Regions from separate parts of the Nocardia sp. GP40 genome, predicted to be linked through region 2. Evidence: riboswitches for the same ligand, from Rfam matches in the RefSeq annotation. Region 2 holds a riboswitch; the other holds the start of a gene.
What was found. Region 2 has a riboswitch for glycine ahead of gcvP (aminomethyl-transferring glycine dehydrogenase). Riboswitches for the same ligand answer to the same signal wherever they lie in the genome.

Region 1 (9,470 bases), on a different contig from region 2:
GCTCATGCCACGATTCCGTTCTTCTCCGCGTACTGGGCGGCGGTCAACAGGTCACCGGCGGCGGAGGGCTGCACGGCGAACAGCCAGCCCTCCCCGTAGGGGTCGGAGGTGACCAGACCCGGGTCGTCGACGACGGCGCTGTTGACCAGGGTCACACGGCCGCTGACCGGCGGGTACAGCTCGGAGACGGTCTTGGTGGACTCGACCTCACCGCAGCTCTCGCCGGCGACTATGGTGGCGCCGACCTCGGGCAGGTCCACGAAGACCAACTCGCCGAGCGAGTCGACGGCGATCGAGGTGATGCCGACCCGGACGGGGTAATCGGGGAGCTCGGCTCCCGGTCTGATGGCCACCCACTCGTGGGCGTCGGTGTAGCTGCGGTCGTCGGGCAGATCGAATGAGGACATGGCGGTACCTTCTCGAGGGCTCTGGTTGGTGACTGGGTAGGTCGATAGTGTTCGAGCGCTGCGTGTTCGAGCGCGAAGTGTGCGAGCGCTACGGCGTCAGGAGCGGCGATAGAAGGGCGAGGGAGTGACCACGAAGGGTTCCTTCTTGCCGCGGACGTCGACGGTCAGCTCCGTCCCGGACTCCTGCGCAGCCGCGTCCACGAAGGCGAGCGCGACCGGGTAGCCGAGCGTCGGCGAGAGCGCACCGGAGGTGACGACACCGACTGCCCTCTCGCCCGCCGCGTCGTACACGGTGTAGTCGGCGCGGGCCGCTCGCCGGCCGGTGCCCTTCAGTCCCACCAGCACCCGCTCGACGGGCCGCTCCGAGAGTTCCTGCAGCGCATCGCGTCCCACGAACTCCTTGCCCAACCGGACCACCTTGCCGAGGCCGGCCTCATAGGGGTTGGTGTCCAGGGTCAGCTCGTGACCGTACAGCGCCATACCCGCCTCGAGCCGCAAGGTGTCGCGGCAGGCGAGACCGGCCGGCACACCCCCACGGTCCGCGGTCGCGTCGAGCAGTGCCCGCCACAGGTCCACCGCCTGCGCGTTGGGCACATACAGCTCGAAGCCGTCCTCGCCGGTGTACCCGGTGCGGGCGAGCAGCACGTCGATGCCGGCGACCGACGCGGGGGTGACCGCGTAGTACTTCAGCTCCGTCACGACAGCGACCTGCTCGTCCGGCACCAGTGCCTGCACGATGTCCTGGGCGGCCGGACCCTGCACGGCGATCAGCGCGGTCCGCGCCGACTGGTCGTCGACCTCGGCATCGAATCCCTCGGCGCGCAAGACTAGTTCACGTGCCACGGTCGGCGCGTTGGACGCGTTGGCCACGACCAGGAAGTGCTCGTCGGCGAGCCGATAGACGACCAGGTCGTCGATCACTCCGCCGTCGGCGTTGCACAGCAGCGAGTACTTGGCCCGCCCGATGCCGATCTTGGAGAGTTCGCCGGCAAGCGCGTAGTCCAGCAGCGCGCCGGCGGCGGGGCCGGTGATCGCGATCTCGCCCATGTGCGAGAGGTCGAAGAGTCCGGCAGTGCTGCGCACGGCCCGGTGCTCGGCGAGTTCGCTGTCGTACTTGAGTGGCATCTGCCAGCCGGCGAAGTCGGTGAAGCTGGCCTCGAGGTTAGCGTGCTCGTCGAGCAGCGGAGATGCGGGGGATGTCGAGACGGTCATGCGAAAGCCTCCTCGCGGGTGTCGACGTTCGCCGCGGTGTCGGTGTCGTTGTGGCTGGTCGGGGTTTCGAATGCCGTGGGCGCCGGGCAGGAGCAGACGAGGTTGCGGTCCCCGTGTACCCCGTCGATCCGGCGTACTGGTGGCCAGTACTTCGCGGCGCGCAGGGAGGCGACGGGGAAGGCGGCCAGGTGGCGGGGGTAGGGCAGCGTCCACTCGTCGGCAGTGACCTGTTCCGCGGTGTGCGGCGCCTGCCGCAGCGGGCTGCGCTCGAGCGGCCACACCCCGGCGCCGACCAGGTCGATCTCCTGCCGAATCGCGACCATCGCCTGGATGAACCGGTCCAGCTCGGCCAGGTCCTCGGACTCCGTCGGTTCGACCATCAGGGTGCCGGTCACCGGGAAGGACAGGGTCGGCGCGTGGAATCCGTAGTCGATCAGTCGCTTTGCGACGTCCTCGGCGGTGACACCCGTTTCCTTGGTGATGGCGCGCAGGTCGAGGATGCACTCGTGCGCCACCAGACCCGACGGTCCGGTGTAGAGCACCGGGAAGTACGCGTCGAGCGACTTCGCGACGTAGTTGGCCGCCAGCACCGCGGTCTCGGTGGCGCTGGTCAGGCCGTCCGGGCCCATCAGCGCGAGGTACGCCCAGGTGATCGGCAGGATGCCGGCCGAGCCGTAGTTGGCGGCCGAGACCGGGGCTCCCCCGTCGCCACCGCCGAGCGGATCCCCGGGCAGGAACGGTGCGAGATGCTCGCGCACAGCGACCGGTCCGACACCGGGTCCGCCGCCGCCGTGCGGGATGCAGAAGGTCTTGTGCAGGTTCAGGTGCGAGACGTCGCCACCGAACCTGCCCGGCTGGGCCAGGCCTACCAGCGCATTGAGGTTCGCGCCGTCGACGTACACCTGACCGCCGGCCTCGTGCACCAGGTCGCAGACCGTGCGCACGTCGTTCTCGTATACGCCGTGAGTGGAGGGGTAGGTGAGCATGATCGCGGCGACCTTGCCCTCGTGGACCGCGATCTTGGCGCGCAGATCGTCGATGTCGATGTTGCCGTTGGCCGCGGTGGCCACCACGACCACCTGCATCCCGGCCAGGACCGCCGAGGCAGCGTTCGTTCCGTGTGCGGACTGCGGAATGAGACAGATGTTGCGGCCGCTCTCGCCGCGGGACTCGTGGTATCCGTGGATCGCCAGCAGTCCGGCCAGCTCGCCCTGAGATCCGGCGTTGGGCTGCAACGAGACTCGATCATATCCGGTGATCTCCCCGAGCCACCGCTCGAGGTCGCCGATCAGCTCCAGGTACCCGCCGGTCTGCTCGACGGGCGCGTAGGGGTGGATGCCGGCGAATCCGGGCCAGCTGATGGGCTCCATCTCCACCGCGGAGTTCAGCTTCATCGTGCACGACCCGAGCGGGATCATGGTGCGGTCCAGGGCGAGATCCTTGTCCGAGAGCTTCCGAAGGAACCGCAGCATCGCGGTTTCCGAACGGTGCTCGTGGAACACCGGGTGCTGCAAGAACGTCGAGGTGCGGTCGAGTTCTGCCGGCAGCCCGGAGACCGCGGTCGGCGTCGGGGTCACCGTCGCGCCGAAGGCGGCCACGACGCGACGCACCACGTCGTCGGTGGTGCACTCGTCGCAGGAGATGCCGACGTGGTCGTCGTCCACCAGGCGCACGTTGATGCCGAAACGATCGGCGTTGGCGACGAACTCCCCGGCCCGGCCCGGCACCCGGACCTGCACGGTGTCGAAGAAGTGGTCGTGCACGATCTGGTGGCCGGCCGCCCGCAGGCTCTCGGCAATCGTCACGGCATGGCGGTGGACACGGGTTGCGATGGCGCGCAGACCCTCCGGACCGTGGTAGGCCGCGTACATGGCTGCCACGTTGGCGAGCAGTGCCTGCGCCGTGCAGATGTTGCTGGTCGCCTTGTCGCGGCGGATGTGCTGTTCGCGGGTCTGCAGCGCGAGCCGGTAGGCGGGGGCTCCGTCGACGTCGACCGACACCCCGACCAGGCGGCCCGGGAGCATGCGCTCGAGCCCGGTGCGCACAGCCATGTAGCCGGCGTGCGGGCCGCCGAAGAACAGCGGCACGCCGAAGCGCTGCGCGGATCCGACCGCGATATCGCAGCCCAGTTCTCCGGGCGGCGTCACGATCGTCAACGAAAGCAGGTCGGCGGCCACCGTGGTCAGCGCGCCGCGCTCGCCCGCGGCCGCGATCAGCGGCGACAGGTCGCGGACGGCGCCGCTCGCGCCCGGCGCCTGGAACACCACACCGAATGCGTCGGCGTCGGGCAATTCAGTCGAGAGATCCGCGACCAGCACCTCGATGCCGACGGACTTGGCGCGCCCCCGGACGACCGCGAGGGTCTGCGGCAGGCAGTCCGCGTCGACGATCACCCGGTTCGTGGCTGACTTGGACTTGTTCGCCCGCCGCATGAGCAGCACGGCCTCCATGACGGCGGTGGCCTCGTCCAGCAGGGAGGCCCCGGCCAGGGGGAGCGCGGTGAGATCCTCGATCAACGTCTGGAAGGTCAGCAACGCCTCGAGCCGACCCTGGGAGATCTCCGGCTGGTAGGGCGTGTAGGCGGTGTACCAGGCCGGTGATTCGAGCATGTTTCGCCGCAAAACCGCAGGTGTGACGGTGTCGTGGTAGCCGAGACCGATCATCTGGACACGTGTCTGATTGCGGTCGGCGAGGGCGCGCAGGTCGGCGAGGACCTGCGGCTCGCTCCGGGCCGCCGGCAGGTCCATGGCCTGCTCACTGCGGATCTGGTCCGGCACCGCGGCGTCGATGAGCTCATCGAGCGTCTCGTAGCCGAGTGCCTCGAGCATGTGTTGTGCCGCGGACGCGTCGGGACCGATGTGACGCGAGGGAAAGTCGCTGGTAGAGGGCCCACCATTGGGGGCAATACGGGTTTCAACCGACACGAGGTGACTCCGGTTTCGCTATGTCCGGACCGCACCGGACATCGACTAAGGGACACCTCCCCGCTCTGTCCTGAAACCTGAGAGTTGCACATTGCCGCGGCTACGGCGCTGCTCTTCACCTTCGGTAAGTACCGGCCTGCGGCCGTTCCTGTTCTCCAGAGTTGCCTCGGCGCTGCGGTACTGGGGCCTGAGAGATTCCCGGGGAGGAAGTTGCTCCTACGGCGCCTCGGAGTTCAGAAGCCTGAAACTCGGAGGTTCTCCCGCTGCGCGTCATCGGCGTCTTCAGTTGTGACGTGCAGGACTGTACACACTCCCCCGGGGTTTGTCTGCCACCAACTTCTCGCCGGCCACTCGACCGCCGATCACCCTTGCCAAAATGCGGCAGCGTTTGGCATCCTCGCTCTGGAACTCGCTCACTGTGACCGCACACATCGAGCATTCGGCGTCCCGATACCAAGTCCCGCAAAGGTATTGAGGGCCTGCTTCCTCTCCTCTGCCGACACCGCGTCCTGCGAGCGTTGCCCGGCCATGATCGTGCGGGTCTCACATCACCGGCGACTTCGCGTCGCCGCACAGCAGCCGGATCCTGCCAGCGAGATCGCACAGGCTCCGGCTATCGAAGGAGTTCCCATGAGCACCCCCCTCGCCCCGGACGGCCGTCGACTGCTTCGGCTCGAGGTTCGCAACGCCCAGACTCCGGTCGAACGCAAGCCGCCGTGGATGAAGGTGCGGATGCGCACCGGGCCCGAGTACCGAGCGCTCGCCGCCCTCGTCGAACGCGAGAACCTGCACACCGTCTGCCAGGAGGCGGGGTGCCCCAACATCTTCGAGTGCTGGGAGGACCGCGAGGCGACCTTCCTGATCGGCGGAGACCAGTGCACACGGCGCTGCGACTTCTGCCAGATCGACACGGGTAAACCCGTCGACCTCGACCTCGACGAGCCGCGACGGGTCGCCGAGTCGGTGCGCGCGATGGGCCTGCGGTACGCCACGGTGACCGGCGTCGCTCGCGACGATCTACCGGACGGCGGCTCCTGGCTGTATGCCGAAACGGTGCGCCAGATTCGCCGGCAGAGCCCGGGCACCGGCGTAGAACTGTTGATTCCGGACTTCACCGCGGATCCCGGACAACTGCGTGCGGTCTTCGACACCCGTCCAGAAGTGCTGGCGCACAACGTCGAGACCGTTCCACGCGTGTTTCGCCGGATTCGGCCCGCCTTCACCTATGCGCGGTCGCTCGAGGTGATCACCCGGGCCAGAGCGGACGGTCTGATCACGAAGTCGAACCTCATCCTCGGCCTGGGCGAGACCACCGACGAGGTGATCCAGACACTGCGGGACCTGCACGACGCGGGCTGCCAGCTGATCACGATCACCCAGTACCTGCGGCCGTCGTCCCGGCACCATCCCGTCGAGCGGTGGGCCGAGCCCGCGGAGTTCGCGCACCTCGAGCAAGTCGCCCGCGAGATCGGATTCCTCGGCGTCATGTCGGGTCCACTGGTCCGGTCCTCCTACCGCGCAGGCCGCCTGCATGCCGAGGCGATGGCCGCCGCCGATTCCCGGTAGATCCACGAAATGCCTTCATCCACACAGCTTTCACATTCCACACCAGGAGTATTCACATGACCGCACGATCCGCAGACGTGGTCGTTCTCGGCGGCGGTTCCGGCGGGTACGCCGCCGCCATCCGCTCGGCCGAACTCGGCCGCTCGGTCATCCTCGTCGAGGAGAACGAGCTCGGTGGCACCTGCCTGCACCGCGGGTGCATTCCCACCAAGGCGCTACTGCATGCCGCCGAGGTGGCCGACAATGCCCGCACGGCTTCCCAATTCGGTGTCGATGCGTCGTTGCGAGGCATCGACGTCGAGAAGGTGCTCAGCTACAAGGACACCATCGTCACCCGGTTGCACAAGGGCCTGCAGGGCCTGATCAGTTCGTACGGCATCGAGGTGGTCAACGGCCGCGGCCGGTTCGTCGCACCGACTGGCGTCGAGGTCGACGGCGAGTTGATCACCGGCACCGACGTGATCCTCGCGACCGGGTCGCACCCCAAGTCGCTGCCCGGGATCAGCATCGGCGGCCGGGTGATCACCAGCGACCAGGCCCTGACCCTGCCCGAGGTCCCGGCCAAGGCCGTGATCCTCGGCGGCGGCGTCATCGGCGTCGAGTTCGCAAGTGTCTGGGCATCATTCGGCGCCTCGGCGACGATCGTCGAGGCGCTGCCGCGGCTGGTCCCGAACGAGGACGAGGCGCTCTCGAAGTACCTCGAACGGGCCTTCCGGCGGCGCAGGATCACCGCCAAGACGGGCGCCCGGGTGACCGAGGTGGCGCAGGACGACGACGGCGTGCGCGTCACCCTCGCGTCCGGCGACGTCCTCGATGCCGACGTCGTGCTGGTCGCGGTGGGCCGAGGTCCGAATACCGCGTCGATGGGCTACGAGGAGGCGGGCATCGTGCTCGACCGCGGCTTCGTCACCACCGACGAGCGACTGCGCACCGCACTGCCGAACGTGTACGCGGTCGGCGACATCGTGCCCGGACTCCAGTTGGCCCACCGCGGATTCCAGCAGGGCATCTTCGTCGCCGAGGAGATCGCGGGACTGAACCCCGACCCGATCGACGAGACCGGCATCCCCCGCGTGACCTACTCACACCCCGAGGTGGCGTCGGTCGGCCTGACCGAGGCCGCGGCACGGGAGGCGTTCGGCGAGGAGATCAAGACCGTGACCTACGACCTCGCGGGCAATGGTAGGAGCCAGATCCTCAAGACCTCGGGAGCAGTCAAACTCATTGTGGCGCCGGATGATTCGGTGATCGGCGTGCACATGGCCGGCGATCGGGTCGGCGAGCTGATCGGCGAGGCACAGATGCTCTACAACCTGAAGGCCGATGCGGGCGAGGCCGCGAAGTTCGTGCATGCCCATCCCACGCAGGGCGAGGCACTGGGCGAGGCGTTGCTGGCCGTCTCCGGAAAGCCCCTGCACGTACACGGATAGCCCTGCCACCCCGGTAGGGGAATGATGCACGCGGGTTACTTCAGACGTCTACTCGGAGTTGTCTCGGTCCTCGAAAATGAGAGCAGCTCGGCCGCCCGCACGGCCAGCCATAGCTCTGCCAGTGCGTTCGTATCCGCCACGTCGCGGTCGGTGAGCGCCTCCACCTTCCGGATTCGGTACATCACCGTCTGCCGGTGGATGTGCATGGCCTGTGCAGTCCGTTGCCACGACCGCTGGTTCTGCAGAAATATGTCGAGGGTTTCCACGAGTTGCGACTGGTGCTTCTCGTCGTAGTCCAGGACCGGCCGCAGGATGCGGTCGACCAGGGTCTGCGCCTCGGCCACGTCGGACAGGCCGATCCAGGGTACGGCGCTGCCGTACCGAGACACGACGGTTCCCTGGCGTTCCGCGATCGACAACGCCCAGGAAGCCTCGCGGGCCGCATCCTGAAACCTGCTGAGCGAACCGATCTTCCCGCTTACTCCGATCCGGGCGGTCGGGCCGAGCGCCCGGATCAGGACGGCGTCGGTATGGGTGTCATCGGGCACCAGAACGTGGGCCGTGTCCATCCGGAGCCGGCACAGATTGGGCAGTGACCGTCGCCACAACGAATTGTGCAGGTCCAGCATGCGATTCGGGTCGTCGCTGCGGGCGACGACGAGCACCGCGGACGCCGGATCCAGGCCGAGTTCGGCGAGCTGATCGGCGGCAGCGGGAATGTCCATCCGCCCTTCGAGCATCTGAGTGAGCAATCCCGACTTGTAACGCCGCTCGTGTTCGAGCATGAGCCGGGTCTGGGAGAGCTCGATCGATACGACGGTGGCCGCGTGCTGGAGTTGGATCGGGTCGACGCCGACCTTCGGGTCGCTGAGCGCGACCAATGCGGCATCCGCGTGCCGTGGGATATCGGTGAGCATGGCCGCGCGGTCACCGATGGACGGCAGGCCGTATGCTCCACCGGCCACGTTCTTCGACGAGTCCGACAATGCCGCGATGGCGTCGCTGACGGTCGGATCCAGTGGCGGCGTGTCCGGGAACCATGGCTCGCCGGTCGCGCGTTCGCATACCTGGATCTCACATCCCAGCTCGCGCGCCAGCGCGGACAGGACGGTGGCTGGGTCGGCGCCGTGCGCGGTGTGGCGGCGGATCAGGTCATACATCCGGACCGTGCGACTGAGCCGCTGCGACTGGTCGACAAGGGTGGCCTCCGCGACGGCCCGCGAGATGGCGACGAAGGGCAGTGGATACCGGATCCACAGCAGCGGAAACCCCAGTTCGTCACTGATCCTCGACACTGCCCTGGTGAGCGGCGGGCAGTACATGTTCTCGCCGATGCCGAGGCCGGCCACGCCCTTCGCGGCGAGCTGTCGCACCAGGTCGGCCTGCGCTTTCGCTGATTTCGGAAACGACATACCGTTGGTCATCAGGAACTCGCCGCCGGTCACCCAGCGCCAGGGTTCGGGGAGATCGGTGACGTGTGTCCACGCGACTTCACGCCCGAGACCAGCCGCTCCGGAGTGCACTTCGAGTCGGAGGTGCGGGATCTCCGTGAGCTCGCCGATAGTGATTGCCACGATCGCATCCTAGGCCCCGGCGCACAGGCCGTTTGTGCGATCGAATAGAACATCGGGCCGACCCCGCCCGAAGGGGTGGAGCAGTGTCCGGCAGTACACCGCTCCACCCTTCTGGTGGACTGGAGCCTCAGCTCCGTCTCATCGGCACAGCATGGCCGAGTTCACTTCCAGTTCCGGTGCTCGTCGCCGGGGCTCATGCACCGTGGTTGATCATGACGTGCTTGGTCCGGGAGAAGTCGTCGAGCGCATAGAGCGAGAGGTCGCGCCCGTAGCCCGATCCCTTGAACCCACCCCACGGCGCCTCGTTTGCGAACACCAGGTGCGAGTTGACCCAGACGGTGCCGAAGTCGAGCCGCT
Region 2 (9,470 bases):
TGAGCCCGATCGTGCTCGCCGTGCCGGACCAGCTGCGCCAGGCCCTGACGAGCAACAAGATCGGCTGGTCGGACCTGCCCAAGCTGCAGCAGGGGTCGCTGAGCCAGGTCGGCCTGAGCGGCTGGGGCGGGCTGCGCATGGCGATGCCCACGGGGGACGACACCGTGGCCGCGGCCGCCGCCGTCGGGGCCGCGGTCTCGGGCTCGGACCCGCTGAACGACGAGTCCGCCAAGTCCGGACAGGTGGTCTCCGCAATCTCCCGGCTGGCCCAGGGCGCACCGCAGGTCGGCGACACACTCACCGCGCTGACCACGGTGGGCACCGCTTCACCCCCCTCGAACGCAGCCATCCACGCGGTCGCAGTTAGTGAACAGCAACTGAAATCGCGGGGCGATCTGGCCGAATACCGGCCCACCGGATCCGATCCGGTCGCCGACCACCCGGCCGCCCTGCTCACCGGTACCTGGGTCGATCAGACCCAGCAGGTCGTCGCGGGCATGTTCGCCGACTATCTGCGCGCGCCCGCGCAGCAGCAGCTGTTCGCCGCCGCCGGATTCTCCGCCGCGCCACCGCAGCCCGTGCCGGTCCCGGCCAAATCGGTTCTCGACCAGGTTCATTCGGTACTCGCGAACCCGGTGCTCGGCGTGCAGTCCACCGTGCTCATCGACACGTCCGCGGCGATGGGGGCCAACGACGGCTCGATGACTCGGCTGAACAACACGGTCGGCGCGATCAGCTCCACTCTGGACACCATGCCCGGCGATTTCGGGCTCGGTGCGTGGACCTATGCCGAGGACATCGACGGTGAGCCGTACCGCGTCGTGTCCAAGACCGCCCCGCTCACCCAGCAGCATCGCTCGGATCTGGCCCAGGCCCTCGGCCAGGTCACGGCCACCGAGTCGCGCTCGGACCACACCTATCCGGCCCTCGAGGCGGCGTACAAGGCCGCGGTGAGCAACTTCGGCGCCGGCCGGACCAACAAGGTGCTACTGGTCACAGCCGGCCCGAACGACGACTCCTCGATCACCGGCACCCAGCTGATCTCCGACATCACCGCCGCGATGGATCCGGCCCACCCGGTCCGCATCGACGTCATCGTGATCGGCGGCCAGGGCGCGGCGACCCTGCAGACACTGACGCAGAAGACCGGCGGCACCTACACCAAGGTCGCCACCTCGGACAACCTGGCCTTCGGCACCGCGATCAACAACGCGCTCACCGCCCCCTGAGTCCGGCGCCCGCCCGGTCGCGGGCGCCGGTCGGGCGGCTCAGTCGGCGTACGCCTCGAGCGGCGGGCAGCTGCAGACCAGGTTGCGGTCGCCGTACGCACCGTCGATGCGGCGCACCGAGGGCCAGACCTTCGCGCGGGCCGAGCCCAGGCCCTGCGGGTAGACCGCCGTTTCGCGACTGTAGGGGTGCGTCCACTCCCCGACCAGGCACGCCGCGGTGTGCGGGGCGCCGCGCAGGGGGCTCTCCTCGACCGGCCAGACCCCGGCCTCGACCTGGTCGATCTCGGCCTTGATGGCGATCATGGCGTCGATGAACGCGTCGATCTCGTGCAGATCCTCGCTCTCGGTGGGCTCCACCATCAGGGTGCCCGCGACCGGGAAGCTCATGGTCGGCGCGTGGAATCCGTAGTCCGCCAGGCGCTTGGCCACATCGTCGACCGTGACGCCCGTGCGCTTGGTGATCTCGCGCAGGTCCAGGATGCATTCGTGAGCGACCGCTCCCCCAGCGCCCGTGTACAGCACCGGGAAGTGCGGATCCAGCCGCCGCGCAATGTAATTGGCCGAGGCGATCGCGGTCAGGGTGGCCCGGCGCAGGCCGTCCGCGCCCATCATGCGAATGTAGGCCCAGGTGATCGGCAGGATCGACGCGGAACCATAGCGTGCCGCCGACACCGCGTGCGAACCCGGCTCGAGCGGATCACCGGGCAGGTACGACGCCAGGTGCTCGCGCACGGCCACGGGGCCGACGCCCGGACCGCCGCCGCCGTGCGGAATGCAGAAGGTCTTGTGCAGGTTCAGATGCGACACGTCACCGCCGAACCGGCCCGGACGGGCAAGTCCGACAAGGGCATTCAGATTCGCGCCGTCCACGTACACCTGGCCGCCGGCGTCGTGCACCAGCGCGCACAGCTCGGCGACCTCCTGCTCGTAGACGCCATGTGTGGACGGGTAGGTGATCATGATGCAGGCCAGCCGGTCCGCGTGGTCGGCGATCTTCGCGCGCAGATCGTCGAGGTCGACATCGCCGTTCGCACGGCACTTCACGACCTCCACGCGCAGTCCGGCCATCGCCGCCGACGCGGCGTTGGTGCCGTGCGCGCTGGACGGGATCAGACAGGTATCCCGATGCGTGTCACCGCGATCCACGTGGTAGCGGCGGATCGCCAGCAGACCCGCGTACTCGCCCTGGCTCCCGGCGTTGGGCTGCAGGCTGACGCGGTCATAGCCGGTGATCGCGCACAGCCAGGCCTCGAGATCCTCGATCACCCGCAGGATGCCGGGCGCGTCGTGTTCCGGCGCATAGGGATGCAGGCGGGCGAATCCCGGCCAGGTGATCGGCTCCATCTCCGCGGCCGCGTTCAGCTTCATGGTGCAGGAGCCGAGCGGAATCATGCTGCGGTCCAGCGCGATATCCTTGTCCGAGAGCCGTCGCAGATACCGCAGCATCGCGGTCTCGGTGTGGTACAGGGTGAACGCCGGATGGGTCAGGAATTCCGACGTGCGGTCCTCGATCGCGGACGCCCCCACCACCTCGGACTCCGCCTCCGCACCGGAATCGGGTGTGGCGCCGAAGGATTCGAGCACCACCGCCACATGGGCAGCCGTGGTCGCCTCGTCGCAGGCGACCGACACGTGGTCGTGGTCCACCAGGCGCAGATTGATCCCCCGGCCCTGTGCCTTGGCCACCACGGCCTCCGCGCCGCCGGGCACCCGCACCAGCACGGTGTCGAAGAACCGTTCGTGCACAACGGCTTCGGAGTCCGCGGCGGTCAGCCCCGCGGCGAGCGAGCGGGCGTGCCCGTGCACCCGCCGCGCGATCGCACGCAGCCCGTCGGCGCCGTGGTACGAGGCGTACATCGCGGCCACGATCGCCAGCAACACCTGCGCGGTGCAAATGTTCGAGGTCGCCTTCTCGCGGCGGATGTGCTGTTCGCGGGTCTGCAGCGCCAGGCGATAGGCGGTGTTGCCGTCGGCGTCGACCGACACACCCACCAGGCGCCCGGGCAGCTGACGCGCATGCGCGGTGCGCACCGCGAGATATCCGGCGTGCGGGCCACCGAAGCCCATCGGCACGCCGAAACGCTGTGTGGTGCCGAAACATACGTCCGCGCCCTGCTCGCCCGGCGGCGTGATCAGGGTCAGCGCGAGCAGGTCGGCGCCCGTGGCCACCAGCGCACCCCGCTCGTGCGCCGCGGCGATCAGCGCCGTCCAGTCGACGATGCGGCCCGAGGCGCCGGGCGCCTGCAGCAGCACGCCGAAGAACTCGCCCTCGGGCAGTACGCCCGCGCTCAGATCGGCCTCGACGATCTCGATCCCCAGGGGCTCCGCGCGGGTGTACAGCACGGTGCGGGTCTGCGGGAACAGGTCCGCATCGATCAGCAGCCGCAGGGATTTACTCCCCCGATTCGCGCGGTGCAGCAGCGTCATCGCCTCCGCGGCCGCGGTCGCCTCGTCGAGCATGGACGCGTTCGCGACGTCCATCCCGGTCAGATCCGAGACCATGGTCTGGAAGTTGAGCAGCGCCTCGAGCCTGCCCTGGCTGATCTCCGGCTGGTACGGCGTGTAGGCGGTGTACCAGGCCGGATTCTCCAGCAGATTGCGCACCAGCACCGGCGGGGTGAGCGTGTCGTAGTAGCCCAGGCCGATCATCGAGGTGGCCACGGCGTTCGAGTGGGCCAGCGCCGCGAGTTCGGCCAGCACCTCGTGCTCGGACGCGGCGGGCGGCAGCGCGGCCAGTCCGGTCGCGGCCGGATCGTCGAGAATGTTCGCGGGCAGGGCCCGCTCGGCCAGCTCGTCGAGCGCGCGCACGCCGACAACGTCGAGAATGCGGTCCAGGCCCGCGGAGTCGGGGCCGATGTGGCGGTCGGCGAAGGGTCGGGTCACGGCAGGCTCCCAGGGGCTCGGGCGGGTGTCGACCGGGGTCGACTATCGGGCCCTCCCCCTCTGTCGTGGCGCCTGAGAGATTCGGGATGCGCGCATCCCTTTCCCCATGGGCGGATGGTCCGCATTGTGTGCGGCCATCGCTTTCCAGAGGCGTCGAAAGTCCGCACGGTCCCTTGTGCCTGAGAGATTGACGGGGAGGTGCTGCTCCTTCGGCGCCCGGGCGAACCCGGGACTCTCCCGCACGGCGTCGACGCACTGCCAGTCTAAGCCGGTTCACATGTCGAACGTATTACCGACCCCGACAACCACCGGTCTCGGACTCGAGCCCCGGCGCACTGCGCGGTGCGGCGCCAACGAGCCAACTGATCTCGTTGGCACATGGGTAACTCCATGTACTCGCATCGAAATAGCTTGCGATTGGTGTCGTTGTCAAGGGTGGACGTCTGGCCAGCAACCGCCCGCGTGGCATGACTGACCGACCACCACTGGTTGCGTCTGTGGCCGTCGTGGAGCCGTACGTCTTCCGAACGCGCGGTCTTGGGTCTAGAGGGGCTCGGCTGCGACGTCGTCGGTCATTGCCCGGCTCGGGGCCCGTCCCTTTCGTCCGTACCGCCCGCGCGACCGGGCACCCGGTGCGTGTCCTTCGAGGCCGACGGTCGGCTCACGTCCATCGCGCTGGCCGATGCCAAAGGAACGACTGCTCAGTAACCCGGGCCCAGTCAACCGACCTGTACCAGGAGCGCTTGACCATACCGTTACGGCATGCTCCACAATGTCGGTCGAGTCGACACCGCCTGTGTCAACCCTCGACCGGCCACGACAACCGGAACGACCGCGAGGAAATCTCCACCACCTCCGGCGAGGCATCGAGCACCGTCAACCAATCCCGCTCCAGCCACGACTCGTAACCCACGTGCGTACCAGTCATCGCCGACGACCATAGGCCCGGGAAAATTCCGCTGGCCCGATACGACGGGAACCCCCGCACCGGCGAGCAATCCTCGAACCGCACCGTCACACACGACAGCAACGGCAGACAGACTCGGTCCCCGTCGGCGGCCAGGAACTCGGCCCAACACTCACCGGCGGTATCCGAAGCTGAACCCGTAACGGCACCAGCCAGAACAGCGCTCCGAACAACGAGCGAAGTGAACTACCGCCCAGAACTCATCAGAAATCAAATCCAACCGCGTCACCAGCCAATCTTCGCCCGTCAAGACCCGAATATTCGCGAGACACGCCCTACACCTGGCGCGTGTGTGGGCTCTCAGATCGAACGGAATGGCGTTATATCGTGCCCGTCGGCTCGCTCGCCTTACGATACCGGCCCGCGCCGCTCGGGACGGTCGAGTCTGCCGCACGGCGTCCGGGTCCGTCTGAGCGAGCCGGTCAATGGCACCGACCGCTGCTACCGCCTCCCACTCCGAACTCGAGTCCTTGTGCGAGTTGGTCTTCGGTGGCCTCATTCCCGGCGAGAATGGCGAGGCGGAGGACTTTCAGCCTTCGATGATGCCCTGACGTGGGTGAACCGGGACATCAAAGTAGGCGCCATCGCGCGTCATCCGTAGCGGCGCGAACAACGACACCTGGAACGATCGAATGGCGACAGGGGACGTCGAGTCGGCTTGGAAGATCAGCTGTACCGATCGTGCCAATATTCCGCCCGGTGAGGAAAAATGCCACTCGCGGTTCCCCTGCGAAGAACCGTTGTGGTAGACCCACGGCGGTTCGCCTGTCCAGGTATATACCCGCAATGCAGGCGGTAAATATCTGCCGGCCAGGTCGCCGAAATATATGTCGATACTATAGATCGGCCGCACGGTGTCGTAGTCCAACCGCACCCAATAGAGTTTCAGAGCTCTGCCTTTGCTCTGGAAGTAGGTTTCGAGATCGTCATCTAATATGTTCTCCAACGGATGTCCATCGTCGACACCGAGCTCTGGTTTCACGCTGAGGACCGGCGGAGGTGACGGCATGATGATTTCTCCGAGGACCCTGAGGTTGGCGACTTCGAGGTCCGGTGTGCGGACGGTGACGGTAGTGGACAATATGCGTTCGACTGTGTTGGTGCCGACTTGGACTGTCGCGCGCAGGTAGAACACGGTGGTGTGGGTGACATTGTTGACCGGGTAGGTGTCCAGGTTCAGGACGTTGATGTCGGCGGCGTCGTAGAGCAGTCGCAGCGAGGAGGCTCCGCTGGCTTCCCAGTTGAGTTTGACCGCGCCGTTGTTGTCGATGATCAGCGGTTCGGCCATGAAGTTGGCCAAATGGAAGTCCGCGGGGAACTTCCCGATGTCGAATACGACGGTGCCGGTGTCCCATACGTCGCCGGAACCCGCTTCTCGCCATTCGAGGTCGATGCGCAGTGGCGCGCTACCGACCACGGTGTTGATACGCATGCCCATCAACTGCACGGTGACGCCTTGGTCGCGGCCGATCTCGGCGTGGCCGGAAGCGGGGGTGAAGGTGATGGTCTTGGTGGCGGTGTTGGTGACCGGTGTCCAGCCCGGCAGGCTGATTTGGGCGGTAGCGCTGTTGAGGTCTGGCGTGAGGTCGGGTGAGGTGCTGCCAGCGGGAACGGTGAGGGTGATCTTGCGGCATTCGATGGCTGAGGCGCTGCGCCGGCTGCCGACCAGGACGAAGTCCGCGGTTCGCATGTCGTTGCTGGAGGGTGAGATCCGTACCGGATCGGGGTCGGTGTTGAGGTCGAAATGCAGCGGGGAGGTGTTGTTCACCCCGCCGTCGGTGGTCGTGACGGTGGCGGCCGTGTATTGCGGAATGCTGCTCATCAGCGGGCTCCTCTCTCGTTGTGCTGCTGGGTATTTCGGCCTGCTTGCGCGCCGGTCGGCCCGGTCCACGACCAGCTGCCGGTGGCGGTGGCGGGCTGGGGCAATGTGACTCGGGAAGCCGCATCCGGCTATCCCAGCCGAGCCCGGCCGCGACGCCGGTCAACCCGAGCGCCGGGATGCCGCTGCCCGGATCGGCGCCAATGCCCACGTAGCCGAAAAACGAAGGCTCGGCCGTGGATTGAGGTACGACATAGGGTCCGGGGTCGCCATGGCACGCGCCAGGGTCACCGTGCCCCCGGCACGCGTGGCGCCGGTGGTCTCGTCGAGTAACACACTCACTACCCCGGGCGCCGGACACGGCAACACTGGCAGTTCGAAACCCTCGGCCGCCGCGTCCGGCGCAGGAAATTCCACATCGAGCCTCGCCGCGGTGCCGTCCCGATCGATGGTCAAGTTCACCGACGCGGCAGCTTCGGCCGACGATATCCAGACCGAACCAGTCGCCGAGCAAACCGATACGGACGGTCACAGTGCCCCTCTGCTGCGTCCTGCCCCGTCCGCACTCCGGACGAGAACGGTCTGCGACAACGGTAAACCGACGACAGTCGTTCGCTACGACATTTCGACATCATGCCTGCTCAGCAGCACATCACACACAAAGCGGGTTGACCACGAAGATCCATGCTTTGACCGATCAGCGCCAAGCACCGGTCGCGGTCCAGTTGACCGCCGGCCAGGCCGAGGACAACCCGCGAACCCGTAGAGGTCGTCGCAGACGCAGCACGAGGCGTGGGCTCGACCGATGAATCGGTCGAGTACGATGCGGACTTCCTGGTCGACAGCGAGCCACTCGGCGAGTTCGGCGGTGTCGAAGTTGTTGTCGGGCACCGGACGACGAAGTCATGGATCCGCTGCCCGGTCAACTGGCTCCGGTGGACTTTGGCCCGGTCTGGCGGTCGTCGGTGGGTGGTGTCCATCCGAGTGTCGTTGGGACGTAGACGGTTTTGTGGCCGCGCCAGGCGACTGTCGAGCTACTATCGAATCCGGTGGGTGCTGGCATCCACGGTCATGTCAGGGTCGTAGGTGGGGAAATTGGCCGAAAATATCAGGCGCGCAGGGATAGTCGGCGGCGGAATTGGCGGGCTCACTGCGGCGATCGCGTTGCGAGCGGCTGGTTGGGAGGTGGCGGTCTACGAGCGAGCCGCCGAGTTCGCCGAGGTCGGAGCCGGGGTCGTGCTGACCTCGAACGCGCTAGCCGCCCTCGATCTGATCGGGGTGGGCGAACCCATCCGGGCTCACGCCATAGCGGACCACATCGGCGGGTTCCGTAGTCGGCGCGGGCGCGAACTGGTGCTCGGCCGGGTGAGTGACGCGGTCGGCGGCGACGATGTCGTCGCGATCCATCGCGCCGAACTCATCGCTGTCCTGGTCGACGCGCTCCCGTCGCAGTGCCTGCGACCCGGTTCCAGGGTTATCCGCGTCGACGCGTCCGGAGACATCGAAACCGCCGAGGGCACTACCCAATTCGACCTCGTGGTCGCGGCCGACGGAATCCACAGTCTCACCCGCCGCCAAGTCTGGCCGGAGGCGGGCGCAGTCCGGCACACGGGGATCACCGGCTGGCGATGGATCGTCGACGCTCCACCACCGGAGTGGGTGGGTTTTGTGTTCGGGTATCGGGCCGAGTTCTGCATCCTGCCGATGGCGGGCAACCGGATCTGCGCCTACGCGGGCACTCACCCCGGTATCGAGAGTCTCGACCATTTCAAGGACTGGCCCGACCCCGTGCCCGCCATAGTGGCGGCAGCGGACCCGCAGCGGGTTCTCGAGAACGAGCTCCTCGAGATCCGCGTCCCCAAGTCGCTGGCTCGTGGCCGGGTGGCGCTCATCGGCGACGCCGCGCACGGGATGCATCCCACGCTCGCGCAAGGTGCCGCGATGGCGATCGAGGACGCCGTCACCCTCGCCGCCTATGCACCTGATCTGGCCGCCTATTCCAAGGCCCGGCGGCGCCGGGTCGCCCTCATCAGCTGGCTGTCGGGACGCGCGACCCTGGTCACCCGACCCACGTCCAGGTTCGTGGACGCCGCCAGGGACGCTACAGCCGCTCTGGTGCCGAACCGACTGGCCATCCAGGCCGGCAAACTGGGCATTAAGCTGCTGATCACCCGCTGGTCGCCACCCACGATTGCCGGCCGGAAATCACCCCGGGCGCGCGCCGCGGTTGCCTTGACTGCCGCTGTCGCCTCCATCCGACACTTCCCACTCTGACTGTCCGTGAGCCTTCAAGGCTTGCTCGACAGGTTGCCCGGAAAACGGGCACGGCCGGTTCTCAGAGGGCGGGGGCGCGGCAACGCGCTCCCGCTACCCCCCGCCGGTGGCAACGATTGTCCGGTTCGGTTTAGATGTGTTGGCTGAGCACACTTTTCGACGAACGTGTCCTACTTGCCGGATCTTGAAGCCTATCTGCCGGATCTTCTGCGCAGTCGCGAACGACTGCGCAGCGCGGTTCACGGCGGCCGACGATCCCCGCACCAATTCCCAACGGGTGGCCTCGGTTGCCGTCGGC

Region 1: it holds a riboswitch for glycine, as region 2 does, so the genes downstream of both, gcvP (aminomethyl-transferring glycine dehydrogenase) here and gcvP (aminomethyl-transferring glycine dehydrogenase) in region 2, are expected to answer to the same signal.

Annotation. Positions count from the first base shown of each region.
Region 1 is NZ_JBNPVW010000011.1:56,095-65,564, forward strand. It holds gene glyA (serine hydroxymethyltransferase) at 1-6, opposite strand, end outside; gene gcvH (glycine cleavage system protein GcvH) at 3-407, opposite strand; gene gcvT (glycine cleavage system aminomethyltransferase GcvT) at 504-1,619, opposite strand; gene gcvP (aminomethyl-transferring glycine dehydrogenase) at 1,616-4,447, opposite strand; glycine riboswitch at 4,709-4,816, opposite strand; gene lipA (lipoyl synthase) at 5,174-6,109, shown strand; gene lpdA (dihydrolipoyl dehydrogenase) at 6,166-7,539, shown strand; gene ABH933_RS29445 (PucR family transcriptional regulator) at 7,575-9,113, opposite strand; gene ABH933_RS29450 (aldehyde dehydrogenase family protein) at 9,307-9,470, opposite strand, start outside.
Region 2 is NZ_JBNPVW010000012.1:166,780-176,249, reverse strand. It holds gene ABH933_RS31715 (substrate-binding domain-containing protein) at 1-1,229, shown strand, start outside; gene gcvP (aminomethyl-transferring glycine dehydrogenase) at 1,269-4,112, opposite strand; glycine riboswitch at 4,269-4,362, opposite strand; gene ABH933_RS31705 (hypothetical protein) at 4,912-5,040, opposite strand; gene ABH933_RS31700 (hypothetical protein) at 5,609-6,901, opposite strand; gene ABH933_RS31695 (FAD-dependent monooxygenase) at 7,994-9,172, shown strand.